Regions from separate parts of the Streptomyces sp. LZ34 genome, predicted to be linked through region 1. Evidence: predicted binding sites of a transcription regulator. Region 1 holds the regulator's gene; each other region holds the start of a gene.

What was found. The regulator HrcA, encoded in region 1, represses chaperone genes, less so after heat shock. The targets are predictions, from matches to a motif close to TTNGCACTCNGNNNNNCNGAGTGCNAA.
Positions count from the first base shown of each region.
Region 2: the regulator HrcA is predicted to act here: its motif matches at 2,632-2,658, upstream of groES (co-chaperone GroES).
Region 3: the regulator HrcA is predicted to act here: its motif matches at 3,851-3,877, upstream of ACWY4P_RS21455 (FmdB family zinc ribbon protein).

Region 1 is NZ_CM132680.1:8,479,373-8,488,763, forward strand. It holds gene hemW (radical SAM family heme chaperone HemW) at 1-1,204, shown strand, start outside; gene ACWY4P_RS35710 (DUF3097 domain-containing protein) at 1,317-2,147, opposite strand; gene ACWY4P_RS35715 (MBL fold metallo-hydrolase) at 2,170-2,904, opposite strand; gene hrcA (heat-inducible transcriptional repressor HrcA) at 3,100-4,116, shown strand; gene dnaJ (molecular chaperone DnaJ) at 4,117-5,256, shown strand; gene ACWY4P_RS35730 (nitronate monooxygenase) at 5,432-6,523, shown strand; gene ACWY4P_RS35735 (16S rRNA (uracil(1498)-N(3))-methyltransferase) at 6,520-7,263, shown strand; gene ACWY4P_RS35740 (hypothetical protein) at 7,385-7,873, shown strand; gene ACWY4P_RS35745 (histidine triad nucleotide-binding protein) at 8,002-8,361, shown strand; gene ACWY4P_RS35750 (ribonuclease Z) at 8,367-9,287, shown strand.
Region 2 is NZ_CM132680.1:5,687,441-5,696,831, forward strand. It holds gene ACWY4P_RS22660 (SDR family NAD(P)-dependent oxidoreductase) at 1-337, shown strand, start outside; gene groL (chaperonin GroEL) at 464-2,086, opposite strand; gene groES (co-chaperone GroES) at 2,177-2,485, opposite strand; gene ACWY4P_RS22675 (polysaccharide deacetylase family protein) at 2,715-3,665, opposite strand; gene ACWY4P_RS22680 (class I SAM-dependent methyltransferase) at 3,753-4,940, shown strand; gene ACWY4P_RS22685 (ATP-binding protein) at 5,038-5,541, opposite strand; gene ACWY4P_RS22690 (Scr1 family TA system antitoxin-like transcriptional regulator) at 5,706-6,557, shown strand; gene ACWY4P_RS22695 (DUF397 domain-containing protein) at 6,596-6,811, shown strand; gene ACWY4P_RS22700 (MFS transporter) at 6,762-8,267, opposite strand; gene ACWY4P_RS22705 (TetR/AcrR family transcriptional regulator) at 8,359-9,087, shown strand; gene ACWY4P_RS22710 (arylamine N-acetyltransferase family protein) at 9,166-9,391, shown strand, end outside.
Region 3 is NZ_CM132680.1:5,353,231-5,362,621, forward strand. It holds gene ACWY4P_RS21445 (penicillin acylase family protein) at 1-2,030, opposite strand, end outside; gene ACWY4P_RS21450 (potassium/proton antiporter) at 2,240-3,748, shown strand; gene ACWY4P_RS21455 (FmdB family zinc ribbon protein) at 3,887-4,252, shown strand; gene ACWY4P_RS21460 (S-methyl-5'-thioadenosine phosphorylase) at 4,696-5,553, shown strand; gene ACWY4P_RS21465 (RcpC/CpaB family pilus assembly protein) at 5,844-6,365, shown strand; gene mscL (large conductance mechanosensitive channel protein MscL) at 6,423-6,893, shown strand; gene ACWY4P_RS21475 (hypothetical protein) at 6,913-7,110, opposite strand; gene ACWY4P_RS21480 (AMP-binding protein) at 7,114-7,662, opposite strand; gene ACWY4P_RS21485 (P1 family peptidase) at 7,817-9,025, shown strand; gene ACWY4P_RS21490 (IS607 family transposase) at 9,137-9,391, shown strand, end outside.

The DNA of each region.
Region 1 (9,391 bases):
CATGCCCGAGGACGGCGCGCTGCCCGCGAGCGCCGTGGCCGGGGCGGCACACCGGCCGCTCGGGTTCTATCTGCATGTGCCCTACTGCGCGACGCGCTGCGGGTACTGCGACTTCAACACCTACACCGCCACTGAGCTGCGCGGTTCCGGCGGCGTGCTCGCTTCCCGCGACAACTACGCCGAGATGGTCGCCGAGGAGGTCCGCCTCGCCCGCAAGGTGCTGGGGGACGACCCCCGGCCGGTCGAGACCGTGTTCGTCGGGGGCGGCACCCCGACCCTGCTGGCCGCCGCCGACCTCGGGCGGATGCTCGGCGCCATCCGGGACGAGTTCGGGCTGGCGGAGGGGGCCGAGGTCACCACCGAGGCCAACCCGGAGTCGGTCGACCCGCGGTATCTGGAACAGCTGCGGGAGGCCGGGTTCAACCGGGTCTCGTTCGGGATGCAGAGCGCCCGGCAGCATGTCCTGCGGGTGCTGGACCGCACCCACACCCCGGGCCGCCCGGAGGCGTGCGTGGCCGAGGCTCGGGCGGCCGGGTTCGACCATGTGAACCTGGACCTGATCTACGGCACGCCGGGGGAGAGCGACGAGGACTGGCGCGCCTCGCTGGAGGCCGCGCTGGGCGCCGGGCCCGACCATGTGTCGGCGTACGCGCTGATCGTCGAGGAGGGCACCCAGCTCGCCCGGCGGATCCGGCGCGGCGAGGTCCCGATGACCGACGACGATGTGCACGCCGATCGGTATCTCATCGCGGAGGAGACGCTGTCGGCGGCCGGGTTCCGCTGGTACGAGGTGTCGAACTGGGCCACGTCGGACGCCGGCCGGTGCCGCCACAACGAGCTGTACTGGCGCGGCGCGGACTGGTGGGGCGCCGGTCCCGGCGCGCACAGCCATGTGGGCGGCGTGCGCTGGTGGAACGTGAAGCACCCCGGCGCGTACGCGCAGGCGCTGAGCGAGGGCCGGTCCCCGGGGGCGGGCCGCGAGATGCTGACCGACGAGGAGCGCCGGGTGGAGCGGATCCTGCTGGAGCTGCGGCTTGTGGAGGGCTGCCCGCTGGACCTGCTGGCCCCGGCGGGCGCCGCCGCGGCGGCCCGGGCCGTGGCGGACGGCCTGCTGGAGCCGGAGCCGTACGGCGAGGGCCGGGCGGTGCTGACCCTGCGGGGGCGGCTGCTGGCCGACGCGGTGGTGCGCGATCTGGTGGACTGACACCTGTCCGGACGCCCGCCTGACCCGACGGCGTGAGGATGACCCGACGCCCGGGTGACCCGACGCCCGGATGACGTGACGCTCGCATGCCCCGACGCCCGGACGGGCCCCGCTACGGCCCGTCCGGACCGCCCACGGTCACATGGTCGATCAGCTCCTCCACCCGCCCCAGCAGGGTCGGCTCCAGGTCCTTGTAGGAGCGGACCGAGGACAGGATCCTCTGCCAGGCCGCCCCCGTGTTCTCGGGCCACCCCAGCGCCCGGCAGACGCCCGTCTTCCAGTCCTGGCCGTGCGGCACCGTCGGCCAGGCGGCAATGCCGACCGAGGAGGGCTTCACGGCCTCCCACACGTCGATGTAGGGGTGCCCGACGATCAGCACGTGCTCGCCGGTGACCTCGGCCGCGATACGGGACTCCTTCGTGCCCGGGACCAGGTGGTCGACCAGCACGCCGAGGCGGGCGTCGGGGCCGGGGGAGAAGTCGCGGACGATCGCGGGCAGGTCGTCGATGCCCTCCAGGTACTCCACGACCACGCCCTCGATGCGCAGGTCGTCCCCCCACACCCGCTCGACGAGCTCCGCGTCGTGGCGCCCCTCCACGTAGATGCGCCCCGCGCGGGCGACGCGCGCGCGGGCCTGAGGGAGGGCGAGGGAGCCGGAGGCGGTGCGGCGCGGGGCCGTGGGGGCGGCGGCGCGGGGGCGCACCAGGGTGACGACGCGGCCCTCCAGGAGGAAGCCGCGCGGTTCCATGGGGAAGACCCGGTGTTTGCCGAAGCGGTCCTCCAGAGTCACCGTGGGGCCCTGCGCGGTCTTCTCGCAGCGGATCACGGCGCCGCAGAACCCGGTGGTGACCTCCTCGACGACCAGGTCGGGCTCGGCGGGCACCTCGGGCGCGGGCGCCTGGCGCTTCCAGGGCGGGGTCAGGTCCGGGTCGTACTGTCGCATCCGAGTGACCCTAGCGCCGGCGTCAGGAGGACACGCCGAAACGAGCGGCGAGCTCATCGCGCTGCGCCCGGACGAAACGGGCGTCCACGGCGGCGCCGTGCCCGGGGACGTACAGCGCGTCCTCGCCGCCGAGGGCGAGCAGCCGGTCCAGGGCGGCGGGCCACTGTCCGGGGATCGCGTCGGCGCCCGCCTGGGGCGGTCCCGACTCCTCGACCAGATCGCCGCAGAAGACCACCTCGGGCTCGCCCGGGGCCTGGCCGGGGACGAGGACGGCCAGGTCGTGGGCGGTGTGGCCGGGGCCCACGTTCGCCAGCAGGACGGGCCGGTCGCCCAGGTCCAGGGTGAGCTCGCCGCACACCAGGTGGTGCGGGCGTACGAGATGGTCGGCGGCCCCGGCGGCGGCGTCGGGGTCCGCGCCGTGGCGCACCGCGTCCTCGCGCAGCGTGTCCCGCTCGCGGCGCAGCAGCTCGTCGAGCCCGGCGGCCCCGTACACCTCGCAGCCCGCGAAGGCGGCGGTGCCGAAGACATGGTCGAAGTGGGGGTGGGTGAGGGCGATGTGAGTGGGGCGGCGGCCGAAGAGCCGGGTGATCTCGCGGCGTACCCAGGCACCCTCGGCCAGGTCGGCGCCGGTGTCGACGACCAGGACGCCGGTCCGGCCGGCGATCGCGCCGACGGTCGCGTCCCAGCCGGGCAGACGGCACCGGGCGACGGACGGCGCGAGATCTTCCCAGCGCGCCTCTTCCCAACGGGTGTCCATACGGAGACGCTAGCGGGGGCAGAGGCAAACCGAGACGCCAACAGACGCCAACGACGCCAACAGGGGCAGTGGCAAAGCGGCGGCTCTTGCCCCGGCCACGGCACCCCGCCGTACACTGGCTGAGGGGTTCTGGCACTCGTGACCATTGAGTGCCAGGGGGAAGACCTGATGAGACGGCTGGACTGGAGGTGCGCGGTGCTCAGCGAACGCAGACTCGAGGTACTGCGTGCGATCGTCCAGGACTATGTGGGCACGGAGGAGCCGGTCGGCTCCAAGGCGCTCACCGAGCGGCACCGGCTGGGCGTCTCCCCGGCCACGGTGCGCAACGACATGGCGGCGCTGGAGGACGATGGCTATATCGCCCAGCCGCACACCAGCGCCGGGCGCATCCCCACGGACAAGGGCTACCGGCTCTTCGTCGACAAGCTGGCCGGGGTGAAGCCCCTGTCCACGCCGGAGCGGCGGGCCATCCAGAACTTCCTGGACGGCGCCGTGGACCTCGACGATGTGGTGGGGCGCACGGTCCGGCTGCTCGCGCAGCTGACCCGGCAGGTCGCGGTGGTGCAGTATCCCTCGCTGACCCGCTCGACGGTCCGCCATGTGGAGCTGCTGGCGATGAGCCCGGCGCGGGTGATGCTGGTGCTGATCACCGACACCGGCCGGGTCGAGCAGCGCATGGTGGACTGCCCGGCGCCCGTGAGCGAGGAGTCGCTCGCGGATCTGCGGGCCCGGCTGAACAGCCGGGTCGTGGGCCGGCGGTTCTCGGATGTGCCGCGGCTGGTGCAGGACCTGCCCGAGGCCTTCGAGCAGGAGGACCGGGGGACCGTCTCGACGGTCCTGGCCACCCTGCTGGAGACGCTGGTCGAAGAGACCGAGGAGCGGCTGATGATCGGCGGCACCGCCAATCTCACCCGCTTCGGGCATGATTTCCCCCTGACGATCCGGCCCGTGCTCGAAGCGCTGGAGGAGCAGGTCGTTCTGCTCAAGCTGCTCGGCGAGGCGAAGGACTCGGGCATGACCGTACGGATCGGGCATGAGAATGCTCACGAGGGCCTGAATTCCACTTCGGTCGTGGCAGTCGGCTACGGTTCGGGCGACGAGGCGGTCGCCAAACTCGGCGTGGTCGGACCGACCCGCATGGACTACCCCGGAACGATGGGAGCGGTACGCGCAGTGGCACGTTACGTCGGACAGATCCTGGCGGAGTCGTAAGTGGCGACGGACTACTACGCAGTCCTGGGCGTGCGGCGTGATGCCTCGCAGGACGAGATCAAGAAGGCATTCCGCCGGCTCGCGCGTGAGCTGCACCCGGACGTGAATCCGGATCCCAAGACCCAGGAGCGGTTCAAGGAGATCAACGCCGCCTACGAGGTCTTGTCCGATCCTCAGAAGAAGCAGGTCTACGACCTGGGCGGGGACCCGCTGTCCGCCTCGGGCGGCGCCGGGGGCGGCGCGGGCGGCTTCGGCGCGGGCTTCGGCAACTTCTCCGACATCATGGACGCCTTCTTCGGCACCGCGTCGCAGCGCGGCCCGAGGTCCAGGACCCGGCGCGGCCAGGACGCCATGATCCGCCTCGATGTGGAGCTGACCGAGGCGGCCTTCGGGACCACCAAGGACATCCAGGTCGACACCGCGGTCGTCTGTACGACGTGCAGCGGCGAGGGCGCGGCGCCCGGCACCTCGGCGCAGACCTGTGACATGTGCCGCGGCCGGGGCGAGGTGTCCCAGGTGACGCGGTCCTTCCTCGGCCAGGTCATGACCTCCCGGCCGTGCCCGCAGTGCCAGGGCTTCGGCACCGTGGTGCCGACCCCGTGCCCGGAGTGCGCGGGCGACGGGCGGATCCGCTCGCGCCGGACGCTGACCGTGAAGATCCCGGCCGGTGTGGACAACGGCACCCGGATCCAGCTCGCCGGCGAGGGCGAGGTCGGCCCGGGCGGCGGCCCGGCGGGCGATCTGTACGTGGAGATCCACGAACTGCCGCACCCGGTCTTCCAGCGCCGGGGCGACGACCTGCACTGCACGGTGACCATCCCGATGACGGCGGCGTCGCTGGGCACGAAGGTGCCCCTGGAGACGCTCGACGGCCTGGAGGAGGTCGACATCCGGCCCGGCACCCAGTCCGGCCAGTCGATCCCGCTCCACCAGCGCGGCGTCACCCACCTGCGCGGCGGCGGCCGCGGCGACCTGATCGTCCATGTCGAGGTGCAGACCCCGGCCAAGCTCGACCCGGAGCAGGAGGAGCTGCTGCGGCGGCTGGCCAAGCTGCGGGGCGAGGAGCGGCCGGTGGGCGAATTCAAGCCAGGGCAGCAGGGGTTGTTCTCGCGTCTGAAGGATGCGTTCAACGGGCGGTAGGCGCCCGGCCGGGGGTCCGGGGGTGGCCCCCGGGGGATGGAGTAAGCCAGGGCAGCAGGGGTTGTTCTCGCGCTTGAAGGATGCGTTCAACGGGCGTTAGGCGGCTGGCCCGACCCGAAGGGCGCGGCCCTGAGCCGGGTTCTGACCGGCGCGGAGGACATGACACGATGTCGCCATGTCCTCCGCGCTGACCGATCTCTTTCGGTACCCGATCGTGCAGGCCCCGATGGCGGGCGGGGCCTCCTGCTCGCAGTTGGCCGCCACCGTCTCCGAGGCCGGCGGCCTCGGGTTCCTCGCCGCCGGCTACAAGACGCCGGAGGCGATGTACCAGGAGATCAAGCAGCTGCGGGGGGAGACCGCCCGGCCCTTCGGCGTGAACCTGTTCATGCCGCAGCCGCTCACCGCCGACCCCGCCGCCGTGGAGGTCTACCGGGAGCAGCTCGCCGGGGAGGCGGCCTGGTACGACACCCCGCTGGGCGACCCCGACGCGGGCTCCGACGACGCGTACGACGCCAAGCTGGCGATCCTCCTCGACGACCCGGTCCCGGTCGTCTCGTTCACCTTCGGCTGCCCCACCCGCGCCGTCCTCGACGCCTTCGGCAGGGCCGGGACGCGGACGGTGGTGACCGTGACCTCGCCCGCCGAGGCGCAGTCCGCCCAGTGGGCGGGCGCCGACGCCGTGTGCGTACAGGGCGTCGAGGCGGGCGGCCACCAGGGCACCCACCGCGACGACCCGCGCGCCGACGGGACGGGCGCCGGGTTCGGCCTGCTGTCGCTGCTCGCGCTGGTCCGGGAGGTCGTGCAGATTCCGGTCATCGCGGCGGGCGGGCTGATGCGCGGCTCGCAGATCGCCGGGGCGCTGGCGGCGGGCGCGGTCGCGGCCCAGCTGGGGACCGCGTTCCTGGTCTGCCCCGAGTCGGGGGCCAACGCCCTGCACAAGCGGGCCATGACCGACCCGGTGTTCGGCCGTACGGAGCTGACCCGCGCCTTCTCCGGGCGCCCCGCGCGCGGGCTGGTCAACCGCTTTATGCGCGAGCACGGCCGATACGCCCCGGCCGCCTACCCCCAGGTGCACCACCTCACCTCGGGGCTGCGGAAGGCGGCGGCGAAGGCCGGCGATCCGCAGGGCATGGCGCTGTGGGCGGGGCAGGGCCACCGGCTGGCCCGGGAGCTGCCCGCCGCGCGGCTGGTGGAGGTGCTGGCGGCCGAACTGGACGCGGCACGTGAGGGTTTGGGCGTCATGCGGGACAGAGGGGCGGTGTCGTGACCGCACCCGTCTTCCTGGCCGACTCCCTGGCGGGGGCGGCCGTGGGGGCGCGGCTGGCGCTCGAGGGGCCGGAGGGGCGGCATGCCGTGTCGGTGCGCCGGCTGCGCGTGGGCGAGCCGGTGGTGCTGACGGACGGGGCGGGTACGGGCGCGTTCGGCGTCGTGGCGGCGGTCGAGGGCAAGGACCGGCTGCTGGTCGAGGTGGCCGAGGTGCGCCATGAGGCGCAGCCGAGCCCGCGGATCACCGTGGTCCAGGCGCTGCCGAAGGGGGACCGCGGCGAACTGGCCGTGGAGACCATGACGGAGACCGGCGTGGACGCCATCGTGCCCTGGGCGGCGGCGCGTTGTGTCACCCAGTGGAAGGGCGAGCGCGGCCTGAAGGCGCTGGGCAAGTGGCGGTCGACGGCCCGGGAGGCGGGCAAGCAGTCGCGTCGGCTCATCTTCCCCGAGGTGGCGGACGCGATGACGACCCGCCAGGTTGCTCGGCTTCTGGCCGAATCCGACTTCGCCGCTGTGCTGCACGAGGAGGGCAGCGAGCCGCTCGCGACCGCGCCGCTGCCCGCCGAGGGAAGCGTTGTGCTGGTGGTCGGCCCGGAAGGGGGCGTATCACCCGAGGAGTTGGCGGCCTTCGCCGAGGCGGGGGCGCGCCCGTACCGCCTGGGCCCGACCGTGCTGCGCACCTCCACGGCCGGAACGGCGGCGGCCGCGCTGCTCCTGGGCCGCACGGGGCGCTGGGGCTGACGCACCTGCCCCCGGGCGCCCCGGGCGCCCCCGACCGCCCTCGCACGCCCGGCGGATCATGTGGCCGAGTGTGCTCTTCCGGATCCCCCCGCTCCGGTGGGAACCTCTGTCTATGGGGGCAATGAGGCATCAAAGGAACGCGCTCTTCGCGGGGGTGGCGGCGGCCCTGACGATCGTCGCGGTGGCGGCGTGCGAGCCCAGGGACGACACCGGGCTCAACGCCATCGGGGTGGCGGTCACCACGGACCGGGTCAGCACGCGCGCGCTCGAAAAGGGCGGCATCGACGTGCGCTGGATGACATGCAACGCGGATGTGAAGGGCAAGCACACGTCCGGCCCCTCGCAGGACGCGAAGGCCTCCGTCCACTGCCGGGGCAAGACCGATGACGACCGCACCATCAAGGTCACCGGCACCGTCACCTACGAGCGCGAGAACATCTGCGTACGGGGCGATCTGACCGCCAAGGTGGACGACCACCGCGTCTTCCAGGCCAATGTGATCGGCGACTGCAACGCACGGAAGACGAGGCATCCCAAGCCGTCCCGGAACACCACCCACCCGTGGGACCGGCGGACCACGGCGGGCAGCGACAAAGGCAGCGACAAGTAGGTCGGCAGCCGATGGCGCACGCTTCCGCTCGACGGGCGCGTGACCACCATGTGGTTCCGGCGCGCGGCCTCCGGGCCTCCCGGTAGCATCCGGTTGCGTACCAGCCGACGATGCGTAAGGAGCCACCGGTGCCGGGAGAACCGCAGGCCGACTGCCTGTTCTGCAAAATCGTCTCGAAGGAGGTGCCGGCGACCGTCGTCCGCGAGACCGAGACGACCCTCGCCTTCCGGGACATCAACCCCCAGGCGCCGACCCACGTCCTGGTGATCCCCAAGGTCCACTACCCGGACGCCGCCTCCCTCGCGGACGCGGAGCCGCAGATCGCCGCCGACATACTGCGCGAGGCGGGTGCGGTCGCCGCCGACGAGGAGATCGACGACACCGGCTTCCGCGTCATCTTCAACACCGGCGCGGGCGCGGGCCAGACCGTCTTCCACGCGCACGCCCACATCCTGGGCGGCCGCGGCTTCAACTGGCCCCCGGGGTAATCCCCTTGTCCGTACGTGAACTGGTCGTCCTGGGCACCGCGAGCCAGGTGCCGACCCGGCACCGCAACCACAACGGCTATCTGCTGCGCTGGGACGGCGAGGGCATCCTCTTCGACCCCGGCGAGGGCACCCAGCGCCAGATGCTGCGGGCGGGGGTCGCGGCCCATGACATCAACCGGATCTGTGTCACGCACTTCCACGGGGACCACTCGCTGGGCCTGGCCGGGGTCGTCCAGCGGATCAACCTGGACCGGGTGCCGCACCCGGTGACCGCGCACTACCCGGAGAGCGGGCAGCGCTTCTTCGAGCGGCTGCGCTACGCGACCGCGTACCGCGAGACCGTGCCGCTGGCCGAGGCGCCGGTGGCGGGCGAGGGCGGGGTCCTGGCGCGGACCGCCGGGTACACGCTGGAGGCGCGCAGGCTCTCCCACCCGGTCGAGTCCTACGGCTACCGGCTGACCGAGCCCGACGGCCGCCGCATGCTGCCCGAGAGGCTCGCGGCGTACGGCATCCGCGGGCCGGAGGTCGGCCGGCTGCAGCGGGAGGGGACGCTGGAGCGGGAGGGGCGCACGGTCACCCTGGAAGACGTCAGCGAGATGCGGCGCGGGCAGCGCTTCGCCTTCGTCATGGACACCCGGCTGTGCGAGGGCGCCCACGACCTTGCGCAGGGCTGTGACCTGCTGGTGATCGAGTCCACCTTCCTGGACGAGGACGAGCCGCTGGCGGTGGAGTACGGGCATCTCACGGCCGGGCAGGCGGCGCGGCTGGCCGCGGAGGCGGGGGTGCGGCACCTGGTGCTGACCCACTTCTCCCAGCGGTACGGCGACCCCTCCGACTTCGAGCGCCAGGCGCGGGCGGCGGGCTTCGAGGGGGAGCTGACGGTGGCGCAGGACCTGATGAGCGTGGCGCTGCCCAAGCGGCGCTGACCGCTCCAGGGCCCGGCGCCGCTGTCGGTGCCATCGTGCACACTGGCCGCAGCCGCATTCACCCGCATTCGTGACGACATTCGTGACGACATGAAGTGCATTCG
Region 2 (9,391 bases), 2.8 Mb from region 1:
GGTCGTGCAGTTCACGCAGGGCGCGGCGAAGGACCTGGCGAGCTCGGGGGTGCGGCTGATGGCGCTGTGCCCCGGGTTCGTACGGACCGAGTTCCACGCGCGGGCCGGGATCAAGCCGGACAGCGTGCCGAGCTGGATGTGGCTGGACGCGGACAAGCTGGTGACGGCGGCGCTCAAGGACTTCGCGCGGGGCAAGGCGCTGTCGATCCCCGATCCGCGGTACAAGGCCATGACGGGGCTGGCGAAGCTGGCGCCGCGGGCGGCGGTCTCTGTCGTCTCGTCGAACGTGGGGCGGCCCCCCAAGGGAAACGCCAAGGGGCAGCCCAAGGGACGCTGACCCCCCGGGCCCCGGCCGCCGCCCCGGAGGGCCGCCCCGCCGCCCCGGAAGGCCCCTGGAACGCGTGAGGCGCGGTCACCCCCGCGAGGGGGTGACCGCGCCTGACGTGAGTGCGCGGTGGGCGCGTCAGTGCGAGTGACCGTGGCTGTGGCCCGCGGCCTCCGCCTCGTCCTCGGCCGGCTTCTCGACCACCAGCGTCTCGGTGGTGAGCAGCAGGGAGGCGATGGACGCCGCGTTCTCCAGGGCGGAGCGGGTGACCTTGACCGGGTCGATGACGCCGGCCTTCACCAGGTCGCCGTACTCGTCGGTCGCCGCGTTGTAGCCGTGGCCCTTCTCGAGCTCGGCCACCTTGGAGGTGATGACGTAGCCCTCAAGGCCCGCGTTCTCGGCGATCCAGCGCAGCGGCTCGACCGCGGCGCGGCGGACGACCGCGACACCGGTGGCCTCGTCGCCGTCCTTGCCGAGGTTGTCCTCCAGCACCTTGACGGCGTGGACGAGCGCGGAGCCACCACCGGAGACGATGCCCTCCTCGACCGCGGCGCGGGTCGCGGAGATGGCGTCCTCCAGACGGTGCTTCTTCTCCTTCAGCTCCACCTCGGTGGCGGCGCCGACGCGGATCACGCACACGCCGCCGGCCAGCTTGGCGAGCCGCTCCTGGAGCTTCTCGCGGTCCCAGTCGGAGTCCGTGGCCTCGATCTCGGCCTTGATCTGGTTGATCCGGCCGACCACGTCCTCGGAGTTGCCGCCGCCGTCGACGAGGGTGGTGTCGTCCTTGGTGACGGTCACGCGGCGGGCGGTGCCCAGCACGTCCAGGCCGACCTGGTCGAGCTTGAGGCCGACCTCCTCGGCGACCACGGTGGCGCCGGTGAGCGCGGCCATGTCGCCGAGCATCGCCTTGCGGCGGTCGCCGAAGCCGGGGGCCTTCACCGCGACGGCGTTGAAGGTGCCGCGGATCTTGTTGACGACGAGGGTGGACAGGGCCTCGCCCTCCACGTCCTCGGCGATGATCAGCAGCGGCTTGTTGCCACCCTGGATGATCTTCTCCAGCAGCGGCAGCAGGTCCTGGATCGAGGAGATCTTGCCCTGGTGGATCAGGATGTACGGGTCCTCGAGGACGGCCTCCATCCGCTCCTGGTCGGTGACCATGTACGGAGACAGGTAGCCCTTGTCGAAGGCCATACCCTCGGTGAAGTCCAGCTCCAGACCGAAGGTGTTGGACTCCTCGACGGTGATCACACCGTCCTTGCCGACCTTGTCCATCGCCTCGGCGATGAGCTCGCCGACCTGCTTGTCCTGAGCGGACAGCGCGGCCACGGCGGCGATGTCGCTCTTGGAGTCGATCGGGCGGGCGGTGGCCAGCAGCTCGTCGGAGACGGCCTTGACGGCCGCGTCGATGCCCTTCTTCAGGGCGGCCGGGGAGGCGCCGGCGGCCACGTTCCGCAGGCCCTCGCGGACCAGGGCCTGGGCCAGCACGGTGGCGGTGGTGGTGCCGTCACCCGCGATGTCGTTGGTCTTGGTCGCCACCTCCTTGACGAGCTGGGCGCCCAGGTTCTCGTACGGGTCCTCGACCTCGACCTCACGAGCGATGGTGACACCGTCGTTGGTGATGGTCGGAGCGCCGAACTTCTTGTCGATGACGACGTTGCGGCCCTTGGGGCCGATCGTCACCTTGACGGTGTCGGCAAGCTTGTTGACGCCACGCTCAAGGGCGCGACGGGCGTCCTCGTCAAACTTCAGGATCTTCGCCATGGGTTGCGTATGTCCTCTCAAACGAACCGCGCCCCGACCCCGGTATGGACAGGGGGACCGGGGCGCGGCTCACAGGCAAACTTCGGTGACTTACTTCTCGATGATCGCGAGAACGTCGCGAGCCGAGAGGACGAGGTACTCCTCGCCGTTGTACTTCACCTCGGTACCGCCGTACTTGCTGTAGAGCACGACGTCGCCGACGGAGACGTCGAGCGGGAGACGGTTGCCGTCTTCGAAGCGGCCCGGGCCCACGGCCAGGACGACGCCCTCCTGGGGCTTCTCCTTGGCAGTGTCCGGAATAACCAGGCCAGAGGCCGTGGTCTGCTCGGCGTCGAGCGGCTGGACCACAATGCGGTCCTCGAGCGGCTTGATGGCAACCTTGGAGCTGGCGGTCGTCACGATCCGACCTCCCCCTTCGGAGATCTCACGGGGTTAACTGTCTGAGGTGGCGACCAGGTGGATCCGTCGTCGCGGGTGCCGGACCTGCCCGTCGCTGTGTTTGGCACTCCACGATGCCGAGTGCCAGCCACGACATTATGACGCGGTTAGCACTCAGTCAACCAGAGTGCCAAGCGACAGGGTGCCGCGGCGCCCCGTCGGCCCGGCGAACCGCACCGGCCGGCGCCCCTCAGAGGTAGTCCTCCAGCCGGGCCACGGCGAAGCCCTGCGCCTGGATCTCCCGCAGCAGCGAGGTCATCACATCGGTCATCGTCCGCCCCTCCTGCTGGGCGGGGCCGCGGAAGTGGGCCAGCACGATGTCGCCGGAGTGCAGCCGGTCGCCGGACGCGTACTCCAGCCCGCCGGCCTTCATCTCAGCCGACCACATCACGAGCGCCCGCACCCCGCAGGCCGCCGCCGCGCGCACGGTGTCGTCATCCAGCGCCCCGTACGGCGGGCGGAAGAGATACGGCTGGGCGCCGAACTGCCGGGTGAGGATCTCCTGCTGGCCGCAGATCTCGTGGACCTGTCGCTCGTACTCCAGACCGGGCAGCCTCACATGGGTGAGCGTGTGGTTCTGCATCCCGTTGCCGAGCCGGCGCAGCTGCTCGAAGTAGCCGTAGCCGCCGGCCACCACGTCGTCCGTCAGGAAGCCGGTGAACGGCAGCCCCAGGTCATGGGCCTGCTGCAAAAAGGCCGGGTCCTTCTCGGCGCCGTCGTCGATGGTCACGAAGACGACCGGGTCGTCGGTCGGCACATGGTCGATGATCGGCGGCCCGGCGGGCGCGCCCGCCGCCGGCGGCACGAGGGCCGGTTTGGCCGAGGGCGGCGGCGCCGTCTCCAGCGGCCCGTCGAGCCCCCAGCGGCGGTAGCCGTCCGGAGCCGGGGCGGGGGGCGAGGGCAGGCCGGAGGCCGCACCCGGACCGGACGCGGAACCCGATCCCGGCCCCGGCGCCTGGGGCGAGCCGTGGTGCGCGCCCGGGGCATGGGCCCCGGCCCCGGCCCCGGAAGACGACATGAACGACGGCGCAGACGATGCGGCGGCGCTGCCCGAGCCCTTGTCCACCCGCGCAGCCGTCCCGGCACCGGCTCCGTCCATGTCCGAGCAGCCCGCGAGCAGAGCCGCGGCCGCGACCAACACGAGACACCTCGAAAGGCCAGTCTTGATCATCATCACATAAGCGATCTTCGGCCGGGTGGCGCGAACGCGCTCGCTGGAGCGAGGAGAATGGGCGACGTGGACGTTGACGCCTTCGACTCACTGCTCCGCGACGAAGGGCAGGTGCTGCTCCGCGAGCTCCAGGACTACGACCCGGTGCGGGAGCTCGCCACGGCGACCCGGCTGCGCCGCGACCACCCCGCTGAGCTGGTCTCGGCGGCCCTCACCCAGGCGCGGCTGAGGCAGCGCGCGGCCGCGAAGTTCGGCGCCGACGACGCCCACCGCATGTACTTCACGCCGAACGGCGTGGAACAGGCCACCCGCGCCTCCGTCGCCGCCTACCGGGCCGACCGCCTCGTCGAGCTCGGTGTGCGCCGAGTGGCCGACCTGTGCTGCGGCATCGGCGGCGACGCGGTCGCGCTGGCCCGCGCGGGCATCCCCGTCCTGGCCGTCGACCGGGACCCGCTGACCTGCGCGGTGGTCCGGGCCAACGCCGAGATCCTGGGCCTCGCCGACCTCATCGAGGTGCGCCACGCGGACGTCGCCGAGATCGACACCTCCCCGTACGACGCGATCTTCGTGGACCCCGCCCGGCGCGGCGGCCGCGGCCGCGTCTTCGACCCCGAGGCGTACTCCCCGCCGCTGTCCTGGGCCGTCCGGGCCGCCCGCACCGCCCCGCACGCCGCCCTCAAGGTCGCCCCGGGCATCCCGCACGACGCGGTCCCCGCGGACGCCGAGGCCGAGTGGATCTCGGACCACGGCGATGTGAAGGAGGCCCTGCTGTGGTTCGGCACCACCCGCCCGGGCATGCGCCGCGCCACGCTGCTCCCCGACCGCCACTCCCTCCTCGGCACCCGGCTGCTGCCGGACCCCGAGCCGGGACTGGTGGGCCGCTGGCTGTACGAGCCGGACGGCGCGGTGATCCGCGCGCACCTGGTCGCGGACGTCGCCGCCCGGATCGGCGGCCGCCTCATCGACCCGACGATCGCCTACGTCACGGCGGACGATCTGCGCCCGACGCCCTACGCCACCGCGTACGAGATCACGGATGTGCTGCCCTTCAACCTCAAGAAGCTCAAGGCGCTGCTGCGCGAGCGCAAGGTCGGCGTCCTGACGGTGAAGAAGCGGGGCTCGGCCGTCGAGCCCGAGGAGCTGCGGAAGAAGCTCCGCCTCGAAGGGGTGAATTCCTGCACGGTCTTCCTCACCCGGGTGAGCGGCGCCCCGACGATGCTCCTGGGGCACCCGGCGCAGGCTTAGGGCCTCCCGGCCCGGCTCAGGGCCGCTGGGGGCCGCACAGGGCGCTGCGACGGCCGCACAGGGCCGCGCAGGGCCGCTGACGGCCGCCGAGGGCCCCTCAGGCCCGTTCCCCGCCCCCGCCACCGGCCTTCAGCGCCTTCAGTGTCTTTATGGTCCTCAGCTCGAACCAGACGCCCTTGGCGTACATCCCCGTCGGGTCCCCGTCCGCCGTCCCCCACTCGTCGGCCAGCGCCGCGACCACCCCCAGGCCGCGCCCGTACATCCGGTCGCCCTCCGGGAGGTACGCGCCGGTGGGGAGCTCGGTGCTCGCGTCGTACACGCTGATGCGCAGACGGGGCTGCTCGATCATCACGCGCAGCATCAGGGAGTCGCCCTCGGCGTGCAGATAGGCGTTGGTGGCCAGCTCCGAGGTGCAGGCGGTCGCGGTCTCGACGAGGTCTTCATGGCCCACGGAGTTCAGCACGCAGGCGACGAAGTCCCGGCAGATCTTGGGGGAGGTGGCCCGGCGGGTGCTCTGGAGCGTGTACACGTACGGCTCTTCGGGGCCGGGGGAGGGCGAACTGCCCGCAGGGCTGTCGTCGGGCTCGTGGTCGGGTCCCAATGTCAACTCCCTGCGACGGGGCCGTTGGTACGCGTACCGTTACGATGATCAACGCTTCGTAGCGGTGACGCCACCTACCGTAGGACAGGGCTGCAAACAAGTGCTACGGATTCGTTGAATTTCCCCGACAAATAGCCCGCGAGGGTGACACGTATGGGAGGGACATGCCACCCAGGACCGCCCCGACCGCCCGTCAACAGCGGTTGGGCACCGAGCTGCGCAGGATGCGGGAGGACGCGGGCCTCAGCATCCAGGAGGCCGCCGACCGGCTCGGCATCAACCGGACCCACATCACCAATCTGGAGCTGGCCCGGTTCGGGGTGAGCGAGGAGCGCGTCCGCACCCTCGCCGCCATCTACGCCTGCCCGGACAGCGCGTATATCGACGCGCTCGCCGCCATGACCCATGAGCGCAAGGGCGGTTGGTGGGAGGAGTACCGGGGCCTGATCGCCACCGGCGGACTCGACCTGGCCGAAATGGAGTACTACGCGGCGAGCCTGCGCGTAGTCGGTCTCATCCACATCCCGGGACTGCTGCAGACGGAGGAGTACGCGCAGGCGGTGATGGGCCAGGCCGTGCCCCCGTGGTCACCGCCGGAGCTGCGCCGCAGGCTGTCCCACCGGATGAAGCGCCGGGACATCCTGGACCGGGACGCCCCTCCGCCGTGCACCTTCGTCATCCACGAGGCCGCCCTGCACACCCGGTTCGGCGGGGCGCGGGTCCTGAAGGCCCAGCTGGAGCGGCTGCTGGAGGCGTCGGAGCGCGAGAACGTCACCGTACGCGTCATCCCGCTCGTCACGGACGGATTCCCGGTCGCCGGCTCGACGGTCACCTACGCCTCGGGGCCCGTGCCGCAGCTGGACACCGTGCAGTTCGACTCGGCACTCGGCTCGATGTTCCTGGACGCGGAGTCCCAGCTGCGGAAGTACCGAGGGGTCCTGGACCGCACGGTGGAGGTGGCTCTGCCCGTCGAGGAGTCGCGCGACCTCGTACGCGCCGTCGTGCGGCGCTTTTGATGAAGGCAACAGGCAGATGAAGGCAACAGGCAAAGGGAATGTGCACCATCAACTGGCAGAAGTCCTCCTACTCCGGCCAGGGCGAAGGAGACGCCTGCGTCGAGGTCGCCTCCATAGGAGACGACATAGCGCTCCGCGAGAGCGATGACCCCGACAGAGTCGTGACCACCACCCCCGCGAAGCTCGGATCGCTCCTCGTCGGCATCAAGGCCGGCGAGTTCGACTCTCTGCCCTCACCGATGACGCCGCCGTGACCTCGCCGCCGTCGCCGCCCGGGACACCGGACGCACCCGGCGCCGCGGAAGCACCCACCGCCGCAACCGCGCCCCGCGCCCGTCCCGGAAGCAGCAGCGCCGCGCTCAGCGCGGCCACGGCCAGCAGCGCGCCCGCCACCCCGAAGGCCGTGGCGTAGCCCCTCGCGAGGGACCGTGGATCGTCACCGCCCGCCGCGTGCGCGGCCACCGTCGCCAGCACCGCGAGACCCAGCGAACCGCCGATCTGCCGCGAGCTGTTGACCAGGCCCGAGGCCATGCCCAGCTCCTGTGCCGGCACGCCCGTCGTGGCCGCGGTCCCGAGCGGGACGACACACAGGCCGATGCCGATGCTCGCGACCAGCGACGGGCCGAGCACCGAGTCGGCGAAGCCGCTGTCCACGCCGATCGCCAGCCCGAACCAGCCCATCCCGGCCGCCCCCAGCAGCCCGCCCCCGATCAGCAGCGGCCGCACGCCGAGCCGGGCCACGGCGCGGGTGGCGACGAGCGCGCCGATCACGTTGCCGGCACAGAAGGGCAGAAACGCGGCCCCGGTCGCGATCGACCCGTACCCGAGAATCTGCTGCATGTACAGCGAGGCGAAGTAGAAGGCCCCGAACTGGCCCGAGAAGAGCAGCAGGACGAAGAGGTTCCCGGCCAGCACCGGCCGCCGCCCCAGCAGCCCGATCCGCAGCAGCGGCCCCTCCACCCGCCGCTCGACCACCACGAACGCGGCCAGCAGCAGCAGCGCCGCGCCCAGCGTGCCCAGCGTCGTCGCCGAGCCCCACGCGTATGTCTGGGTCCGTACGAGCGCCAGCACCAGCGCCGTCATGCCTCCGGTGACCAGGAGCGCGCCGGCGACATCGAGCCGGGGCCGCGGGCCCTCGCGCCGGTCGCGCTCCACCGCGGCCCGCGCCGCCGCCAGTACGAGGACCACGATCGGCACGTTGATCAGCAGGACGGACCGCCAGCCCGCCCACTCGGTGAACAGGCCGCCCACCAGCACCCCGACCGCGCCGCCCGCCGCCGCGGCCATCCCCCACAGCCCCAGCGCCCGGGACCGCGCGGGCCCCGCCGGGAAGGTGACGGTGATCAGCGTGAAGGCCACCGGAGCGAGCGCGGCCGCGCCGACGCCCTGGACGGCGCGGGCGGCTATCAGCCCGCCCGGCGACCCGACCAGGCCGCCGCCGAGGCTGGCGGCGCCGAAGAGCGCGAGCCCGCCCATGAGCGTCGTCCGCCTGCCGACGATGTCGGCGAGCCGCCCGCCGAGCATCAACAGCCCGCCGAAGGCGAGCGCGTAGGCGTTGACGACCCACAGCAGGGCGTCGGGCGCGAAGCCGAGGTCCTCGCGCATATCTGGCAGCGCGACATTGACCACCGACATGTCCAGAGCCACGACGAACTGCACGGTGAGCGCCACCGCAAGCACCAGGCGGGTGTGTCCCGCACGGTCGTTCATGATCTGCCTCCGTCTCGGTCCCCCAAGGTCAGGGAGTTAGTATACGCGTACACAAACTCGGAGGGCGAGGCCTCCGGTGGACAATGAGGCGGTGACGAGCGAGACGGGTGACACAGCGGGTGGCACAGGCGGGGCGCGCGCCGAGGGCAAGCGGGGCGGCGGACGGCCCCGCCGTCTGGAGCTGGAGACGATCGTCGGCACCGCGCGCCGCATCCTCGAAGAGGAGGGCACGGCGGCCCTGTCGATGCGGCGGCTGGCCAAGGAGGTCGGCTCCACGCCGATGGCCCTCTACCGCCACGTCCGCGACAAGGACGAGCTGCTGGTCCTCGTCCTGACCGGCGTCTCCAAGACGCTCCCCCGCCCCGAGCTGCCCGAGGAGCCGCGCGAGCGGGTGTATGTGGCGGCCCGGCACATGTACGACGCGCTGCGGGAGCTGCCATGGGCGGTGGAGGTGCTCAGCCTCGGCGAGCTCACCGACCGGCACGCGCTGTGGATGGTCGAGGAGATCGTCGACTCGGCCATGGCCTGCGGGCTGAGCGAGCGCCGGGCCGTGCACGCCTACCGCACCCTGTGGCACTACGTCCTGGGCACGCTCACCTTCCAGGCGGCCCTCGCCGGCCGCTCCGAGGACCCGGAACGGCGGCCCCACTTCCCCGACATGCTCTCCGAGGTGGACGCGTCCGAGCTGCCGCGGCTGTCCGCGCTGGCCGGGCGCTGGCAGGCCATCACCGACGCGTACGACGTCGCGGACGAGCTGCGCGCCCTCGTGGCCGGGCTGCTCGGCCGCCCGCACGAAGACGCGGGACAAGGGCGGTCGTAAGCCCTACGCCCACCGGACCAGGCCCGCTGCCTCCCGGGCCGGACGCCCGCCCGCCCAGGCACCGTTACGTTGATCGTCATGACCGACACGACCGACGCCCCGACCCCACCCCGGCTGGACCTCGACGCCTATCTCGCCCGCATCGGCTGGTCGGGCGGGCGCCGCCCGAGCGCCGCGGCCCTGCGCACGCTGACCTTCGCGCATGTGACGTCCATCCCGTTCGAGAACCTCGACCCCCTGCTCGGCTCGGCGCCCTCGCTCGCCCTCCCCGACCTGGAGGCCAAGCTGGTCCGCGGCCGGCGCG
Region 3 (9,391 bases), 3.1 Mb from region 1:
AGGACGTTGCGATAAACGGCGTTGAAGTAGGCGGCGGCCGGGGAGTCCGAGTCCTGGGTGTAGTCCCAGCCCTCCAGGAGCTTCTGCGCGCCCCTGACGAAGCTGTCCTTGACGTCGATCTTCAGCAGGTACGGGGTCAGCAGCTCGGCGATCTCGCTGCTGTTGTCCATCTGCATGGACTGCATGTCGTCGGTCGAGATCTTGCCGCCGTCCTTGATCTTCGACTCGATCAGGTCGGTTATCCGCTGGCTGCGCGCCCCGTATCCCCAGTCGTCGGTCAGCTGGTACTTGTAGTCCTTGCCTATGACGGCCTGGTTGGCGGTGACGATGTAGCCGCGCTTGGGGTCGTAGTCCCAGGGCAGCTCGGCCTGCGGGATGTAGCCGTTCCACTCGTAGCGCGAGTCCCAGCCGGGCGCCGGGTAGCGGCCGTCCCCCTTGGCGCGCGTGGGGATCTTGCCGGGCGCCTGGTAGCCGATGTGGTTCTTGGTGTCGGCGTAGATCAGGTTCTGGGAGGGGACGGCGAAGTCGCGGGCCGCCTTGCGGAAGTCGGTGAAGTTCTTGGCGGTGTTGAGCCCGAAGACCGCGTCCATGGTTTTGGACGGGTCCAGTGCGGTCCAGCGCAGCGCGACCGCGTAGCCGTCGCCGCGGTCGGGGGCCACGTCGCCGACGTCGCTGCCGACCGGTGCGCTCTTGCCGACGTCCCCGAGCTCGTCGTCGCGGTCGGAGACGATCGGGCCGTGCCGGGTGGAGCGGACGGTGATCGTCCGGGACTTGCCGCCGGCGACCTTGATGGTCTCCTCGCGGGTCTTGAAGGGGACCTGCTTGCCGTCGTAGAGGTAGCCCTGGTCGGTGACCTTCTCCAGGTAGAGGTCGGTCACGTCCGCACCCAGGTTGGTCATGCCCCAGGCGATGTTCTGGTTGTGGCCTATGACGACCCCTGGCATGCCGGAGAACGTGAAGCCCGCCACGTCGTACGGGCACGCGGTGCTGACCTGGTTGCAGTGCAGGCCCATCTGGTACCAGACGGACGGCAGCTGCGGGGCCAGGTGCGGGTCGTTGGCGAGCAGCGGCTTGCCTGTGGTCGTGTACCGGCCCGCGATCACCCAGGAGTTGGAGCCGATGCCGGTGCCGTTCGGGCCGAGCAGCGCCGGGACGTCGTCGAGGGTCTTGGAGAGCGAGGAGAGCTGGGTCTGGAAGCCCTGGGTGGCGCCCGCGACCCCGTTCGCGGTGGAGTCGGCGGAGGTGTCCGACGCGCTCGCCTTGGGGTCGAACGCGCCGGTGGTCCCGTCCACCGCGCCGCCGTCCACGATCGGCTTGTTGCGGCTGTACGGGTAGGCCGGGTACAGCTCTTCGATCTCCTTGGCGCTCAGGCGGTTGGAGGCCAGGGCGCGGTCGACCTCGTCCTGCATATTGCCGCGCAGATCCCATGCCATGGCCTTGAGCCAGGCCACCGAGTCGACCGGGGTCCACTTCTCGGGCTTGTAGTCGTGCTCGAACTCCAGGGCCGCGTACTCGACGGACAGTTCCTTGCCCTGGTGGTCCGCGAGATAGGCGTTGACCCCGTCGGCATAGGCCCGCAGATACTTCTTGGTGGTCGGCGACAGCTTGGTGTCGTACTCCCGCTGCGCGATCCGGTGCCAGCCCAGGGTGCGCAGGAACGCGTCGGTCTCCACCTGTCCGGAGCCGAACATCTCCGAGAGCCTACCGGCCGTCATATGGCGGCGTACGTCCATCTCCCAGAAGCGGTCCTGGGCCTGGACGAACCCCTGGGCGCGGAAGAGGTCCTCGGGGGTGTCGGCGTAGATCTGCGGTATCCCATTGCCGTCGCGCTTGACCTGTACAGGCCCGGACAGCCCCTGGAGCTGCAGCGATCCCGTGGTCTCCGGGAAAGAGGCACGGACCGTACTGATGCTCCAGTACGTGCCGTATCCGACGCCCCCCACGAGCAGCAGCACGACTGCGATCACGATCAGGCGGGCACGTCGCCCCTTCTTTTTTTTGCCAGAAGGGCCGTTTTTGTTGGCGGGCATCGCTGTCCTTCGAGGGGCAGGGTGATCCTGGAGTGCTGGAGCAACCATAGGCGCAGCGCTGTCGCCGCCCCTACGCGGAGTCATGACTGGGGCCACCCACCGGCCACCACCCGCGAAAAATCCATGTGAGCCACTCGCGTCAAGAACCCGTAAAATGTTAGGTAAGGCAATGAAGTTCCGGTCGGTCGGGGAGCCTTCCGGCCGCTCCTGTGAGAAAGGTTCGGCCCCTGACTGTCCACCACCTCAACGAACTCCTGCTGATCTGCTCACTCGTCCTGCTGGTGGCCGTGGCGGCCGTCAGGGTCTCGACGCGCAGCGGGCTGCCGACCCTGCTCATCTACCTCGGCCTCGGCGTCGCGATCGGGCAGGACGGGATCGGCATCGTCTTCGACGATGCCGAGCTCACACAGGTCCTCGGGTATGCCGCCCTTGTGGTCATCCTGGCCGAGGGTGGCCTCGGCACGAAGTGGCGAGAAATCAAACCCGCCCTGCCGCTCGCCGCGGTGCTGTCCACGGTGGGGGTCGCGGTGAGCGTCGGGGTCACGGCGACGGCCGCGCACTACCTGGTCGGGCTCGACTGGCGGCAGGCGCTGATCATCGGTGCGGTGGTGTCGTCCACGGACGCGGCGGCGGTCTTCTCGGTGCTGCGCAAGGTGCCGCTGCCCAGGAGACTCACGGGCGCCCTGGAAGCCGAGTCCGGCTTCAACGACGCCCCGGTGGTGATCCTGGTGGTCGCCTTCTCCGCCCAAGGCGTGATCGACCCGTGGTACGCGCTGCTCGGCGAGATCGCCCTGGAGCTGGCCATCGGCGCCGTGGTGGGGCTGGCGATCGGCTGGCTGGGGGCGTACGGCCTGCGGCATGTGGCGCTGCCCGCCTCGGGCCTGTACCCGATCGCGGTGATGGCGATCGCCGTGATCGCGTACGCGGGCGGGGCGCTGGCCCACGGCTCCGGCTTCCTCGCCGTCTACCTGGCATCGTTGATCTTGGGGAACGCGAAGCTGCCGCACTGGCCCGCGACGCGCGGCTTCGCCGAGGGGCTCGGCTGGATCGCGCAGATCGGGATGTTCGTGCTGCTCGGCCTGCTGGTGACCCCGCACGAACTGGGCGACGACGTCTGGCCGGCCATCGGCGTCGGGATGGCGCTGACCATGGTGGCCCGGCCGGTCTCGGTGCTGGTCAGCACCGTGCCCTTCCGGGTGCCGTGGCGGGAGAAGGCACTGCTGTCGTGGGCGGGGCTGCGCGGCGCGGTGCCGATTGTGCTCGCCACCATCCCCATGGTCTCGAACGTGCCCGAAAGCCGCCGCGTCTTCAACATCGTCTTCGTGCTGGTGATCGTCTACACCCTGGTGCAGGGCCCGACGCTGCCCTGGCTCGCGCGCCGGCTGCGCCTGGGCGAGGAGGAGGCGGCGGCGGACCTCGGCATCGAGTCGGCGCCGCTGGAGCGGCTGCGCGGGCATCTGCTGTCGGTGTCGATCCCCAGGGACTCCAAGATGCACGGCGTGGAGATCGGCGAGCTGCGGCTGCCGACGGGGGCCGCGGTCACCCTGGTCGTACGGGACGGGAAGAGCTTTGTGCCGCAGCCCTCGACCGTGCTGCGGCGCGAGGACGAGCTGCTGGTCGTGGCCACGGACCCGGTGCGGGACGCGGCGGAGGAGCGGCTGCGGGCGGTGGGCCGGGGCGGCAAGCTGGCAGGCTGGCTGGGCACGACCGGCCAGTGACGGTCGGGCCGCGTGGCCGGCGGGTCGAGCCGCGTGTCATGGGTCACCGTATGGCCCGCCGCAGTGGACTGGCGGGCGGGAATACTGCACTATTGAGCGTCGTTAGCACTCATCGAGTGAGAGTGCCAGGAGGAGTAAGTGCCGACCTATCAGTACCAGTGCACCGAGTGCGGCGAGGGCCTCGAGGCGGTGCAGAAGTTCAGCGACGACGCGCTCACCGAGTGCCCCAACTGCAACGGACGCCTGAAGAAGGTGTTCTCGGCGGTCGGCATCGTCTTCAAGGGCTCGGGCTTCTACCGGAACGACAGCCGCGGCTCCTCGTCCGGCAGCAAGGGCGGCGGCTCGGCCAAGCCGGCGGCCGCGAAGAGCGAGGGCTCCTCGTCTTCCTCCTCCTCGTCGGACACGTCTTCGTCGTCCTCCTCCAGCTCTTCCTCGGGCTCGTCGGGCTCTTCGTCGAGTTCTTCGTCGTCGACCACGTCGAGCAGCACCTCGTCGGCCGCCTGACGCGCGGCTGCCGCCCCTGTGGCCGCCTCGGCCGCCTCAAAAGCGCATACGACATCCCGCCGTCTCCCTCTGAGGGAGGCGGCGGGATGTCGTATGCGCGGACGGCGCTGGCTAAGAGCCATCCCGTAGGTCTTGGTGGGATGGTCCGGTATGCGGTCGCAGCGCTCCGGCGTGGTCCTTGTGCCGCTCGTTCGCGGGTCGGGTCTCATCCGGGATTGCCACGGCGCATGTCCGGAATCTGTCGAGCAGAGGCGCGCCACCAGGCTGGATGCGTGGTAGGCGAGCTGCCACGTGACTCGCGGCCCGAAGGTGCGGCGTCTCGCCGTGGTTGACTCGACGGGGCTTCTTGCAGCCCACCATGAGAACGACGACAATCCGACGAAGTCACGGCCTTCTTCAGACTGCCCGGAAATCACTTACGGGATAAGTCTTAGGGTGATCGCATGGCGGAGACCAGCAGCACACATGCGGAGATAGCGGAGATTGGGGTCATCGGCGGGTCGGGGTTCTACTCCTTCCTCGACGATGTGACCGAGATCACCGTCGAGACCCCCTATGGCGCGCCGAGCGACTCGCTCTTCTTCGGCGAGGTCGCGGGGCGGAGGGTCGCCTTCCTCCCGCGCCACGGCCGCAAGCACCACCTCCCCCCGCACCGGATCAACTACCGCGCCAATCTGTGGGCGCTGCGCTCGGTCGGCGTGCGGCAGGTCTTCGGCCCGTGCGCGGTGGGCGGGCTGCGGCCGGAGTACGGACCGGGGACGCTGCTGGTGCCGGACCAGCTGGTGGACCGTACGAAGGGCCGCGCCCAGAGCTATTTCGACGGCGAGGCGCTGCCGGACGGGCGGGTGCCGAACGTGGTGCACACCACCTTCGCCGATCCGTACTGCCCCACGGGGCGGCAGGTCGCGGTGGCGGCGGCGCGCGGGCGCGACTGGGAGCCGGTGGACGGCGGCACCCTGTGCGTGATCGAGGGGCCGCGCTTCTCCACCCGGGCCGAGTCGCGGTGGCATGCGGCACAGGGGTGGTCGGTGGTCGGCATGACGGGGCATCCGGAAGCGGTGCTGGCCCGTGAACTGGAGCTCTGCTACACGTCGTTGACGCTGGTCACGGATCTCGACGCGGGGGCGGAGACGGGCGAGGGAGTCTCGCACGGCGAGGTGCTGCGGGTGTTCGGGGAGAACCTGGAGCGGCTGCGCGACGTGCTGTTCGACGCGGTGGGCGCACTGCCGGCCACCGAGGCGCGGGACTGCCTGTGCGCGCATGGGCACGACGGCTGGGACCTGGGGATCGAACTGCCGTAGCGGTCGATGGGCTTACCCGCGCGAGTGACGGAGTTATCCACACCCTGGGGGTTGTGCACAGGCCCGAGCGGGATTTGGCGAGGGCGGGCATCGTGAAGGGGCCAGAAGCTCCCGGCCTCTCACGACAGGCGGTGATTGCCGTGTCCGACCCGTTCCTCCGCTCTCCATCCCCTTCACCCTCTCTTTCGCCTCCTTCATCTTCTTCATTGCCTTCGTCGCTTTCAGCCGCATCCCGGCCGCGCTCGGCTCCGTCCTGGGCCGAGCGGGCCCGGCGCACTCCCCCGACGGGCGTGGTGCCGCAGTTCGGGCCGGTGCGGGTGGGCCGCGGCGGACATCGGCTGCGGCGCGCGTTACGGCGGCGACGGCGCTCGATGGCGGCGGGTCTGGCGATGACCGCGGCCGCGCTGGCCGCCGCCGCGCCCTCCGGCGGCCCCAACCCGCGTCCGGCGGCGTCCTCGCCGCCGGACAGCGGCCGACGCGAGCCGCGTCCGGCCGTGGTGTCCGCGCCGGTCCGAATCGCCGACGGGGCGGCAGTGCGGCTGCTGCGCCCCGGCGACCGAGTGGATGTGCTGGCCACGCTGGGCGCCGGTCAGGACCGTGGCCCCGCCGCCGCGCACGTGGTCGCTCGTGGCGCGCGGGTGACCGCGGTGCCGCGGCCGGGGCGTGTGGCGGCGGCTGACGTCGAGACCGGAGACTTCGGAGCGGCGGGAGGCGGAGCGCTGGTGGTGCTCGCCGTGCCGCGGCCGACCGCGGCGGCCCTGGCCGGTGCGGCGGCCACATCGAGGTTGGCGGTGGCGCTGTGCCGATCTTGACCGTAAGTTGCGGAACCGTCCGCTCCAGAACCGGTGCGGCGAGAGAGAGGCAAAGGGTTGAGCGAGGAGAAGAAGAGCGTCGTGGAGGGCTTCAAGGCCTTCCTGATGCGCGGCAACGTCATCGATCTGGCCGTCGCGGTCGTGGTCGGAGCCGCGTTCACGGGTGTTGTGAACTCCATAGTGAAGGGCTTGATCAATCCGGTCGTCGGCGCCTTCGGCACCAAGGACCTGGAGAAGTACCGCTCCTGCCTGGAGGCCCCCTGCGAGACGAACGCCGCGGGCGAGGTCACAAGGGGCATTCCCCTCCTCTGGGGGACCGTGCTGAGCTCCGTGCTCACCTTCCTGATCACGGCGGCGGTGGTGTACTTCCTGATGGTGCTGCCGATGTCGCGCTATCTGGCTCGGAAGGCCGCCAAGGAGCGGCAGGAAGAAGAGAAGCAGGCCGAGACGGAGAGCGCCGAGATCGCGCTGCTCCGCGAGATAAGGGACGAGCTGGTCGCGCTGCGCGGCAGCGAATCGAGCACCTGAGCCCTCGGGGTTCCAGAGCTCAGAGGTGGTGGGGCGGCTTCTCGTCGAGGAAGCGGGCCAAGTCCGCGGCGCTGTCGGTGCCATCACCGGTGTCGCCGCCGGGCCGACGCTCACCCCAGCCGCGGTCCGTGTCGTCCGAGGACTGCTGCGCCAGCGGATCGTCGAAGATCAGCGCGGCTGCCGGGTCGCGCGGTCCGGGGTCGGGGGCGGTGCTCATGCATCAAGAGTACGACCGGTCGGACGGCGCGTCGGCGGGGGCGTCGGCCAGCTGGTCGTGCCACCACAGGTCCCGGCCGGGCGTCCAGGACACGGGGCGGGCCAGGCGGTGGACGACCAGGACCTTAGGGATCCTCGTGCTGCCCGCCAGCGCCCGGTCGATCAGCGGCTTGAGCGCCTGCGGCTCCCCGCGCCGCCAGTCGCCGTCGGCGGTGATCAGCACCTTCGCGTCCATCCCCGCCAGCCGGTCGCGCAGCTCATCGGTGCGCAGCCCGACGGGGAGGGTGGAGCGTACGGCGTCGAGGCGGCCGCAGGCGAGCGTGGCGATGACTGACTCGGGGATCAGCGGCAGATGCACCGCCACCCGGTCCCCCGCGCGCACGCCGAGCCTGGTCAGCGCCGCCGCCGCCCGACCCGCCTGGTCCAGCAGTTCGGCGTGCGTCAGCTCTTCCTCGCAGTCCGGCTCACTGATCCAGCGGAGGGCCACCCGGGGCATCTGCCGCATGGCGGCGACCAGGGTCGGGAGCTCCTCCGTCCGAGACGTACGGGGCACGTTGGTCTTCCTTCGGACGCGGGCGAACGGCATATCGCACAGCCTGCCGTTGACCAATCAACGTCTGATGAACGTCCTGTTGATGAGGGCCCCGTGCGAGCGCCCCTGCGCCGGCGGCCCCTTCGCCGCGGCTTCCGTGCTACGCATAGCGCCCATGGATACCGACCGGACGACACCCCGACCCGCCCGCCCCGGCCAGGTCGACGCCCTGACGGATGTACCCGGGCTGCGCGTCGGCCATGCGCGGCGGACCGGCGGCGGATGGCTCACCGGCGCGACCGTCGTACTGGCCCCCGAGGGAGGTGTGGTCGCCGCGGTCGATGTCCGAGGCGGCGGCCCCGGCACTCGCGAGACCGACGCCCTCGACCCGCGCAATCTCGTCCAGCGCGTCGACGCCGTCGTGCTGACCGGCGGCAGCGCCTTCGGACTTGACGCCGCCTCCGGGGTGGCCGCCTGGCTGGAGGAGCGGGGCCGCGGCTTCCGGGTCGGCCCCGACCCTGCACAGGTGGTGCCCGTCGTACCGGCCGCCGCCCTGTTCGACCTCGGACGCGGCGGCGACTGGCGGGCCCGGCCGGACGCCGCGCTGGGCCGGGAGGCCATCGAGGCCGCGGCCGGTTCGGACATGGGCGCGCCGGTCGCCCAGGGCAGTGTGGGCGCCGGCACGGGCGCGGTGGCGGGAGGCGTCAAGGGAGGCATCGGATCGGCGAGTGTGGTCCTGCCGTCCGGGATCACCGTGGCCGCCCTGGCCGCGGTCAACGCGGCGGGCTCGGTGGTCGATCCGCTGACGGGCGCGCTGTACGGGGAATGGTTCGCCGAGCCGTACGAGCCGGATGGAGCGGTGCCGGGCGGCCGGGCCCGTCGCCCCGACGAGGCGGAACACGCCAGGGCACAGCGCCGACTGGCCGCCGCCCGGGCCGAGTCGGAGCGGCGTTCGGCGGCCTCCGTGCGGCCGCCGCTGAACACCACTCTGGCGGTGGTCGCCACGGACGCGGCGCTCAGCCGCGCCCAGGCGCAAAAGCTCGCGGGCACGGCGCACGACGGCCTGGCGCGCGCGGTGCGGCCCGTGCATCTGCTGTCCGACGGCGACACGGTCTTCGCCCTGGCGACAGGCGACCGCCCGCTCGTGCCCGAGGGCACCGACGGCGGCCAAGACCCGGCGTTCGGGGTGCATTTGGAGGCCGGGGTGCTGAACGAGGTATTGGCCGCAGGGGCGGATGTGCTGACGCGGGCGGTGGTCAAGGGGGTGCTGGCGGCCGAGGGGGTGGACGGGCCGGGGGGCGTGTTCCCTTCGTACCGCGACCTGTACGGCCCCGGGCAGGCCGGACCGGAGGACGAGACGGACGGCGGGGTGGGAGCCCCGTAGGGAGAGCCCCCGCGAAGACCGGCGCGAGGGAAGTGAGGGGAGCGAGGGGTGAACAACAGTTCCCATTTTTTTCAGTGGATATCCAGGATTCTCAGTGAATATCGTGATGTTGTGAAGCTTTCCGAGTGGGCGGCACGCAACGGCGTGCACTACCAGACCGCGTGGACCTGGGCGAAAGAGGGCCGTATGCCGGTCCCGGTCGTCCAGACGCCGTCCGGTACGTGGCTCGTGACCGAGCCCGCCCCGCAGGCCACCGGGCGGGTCGTGGCGTACTGCCGTGTCTCGTCCGGTGACCAGAAAACAGACCTGGAGCGCCAGGTCGCCCGGACCGTGCAGGGCGCAACGGACCGGGGGCTCACCGTCGCT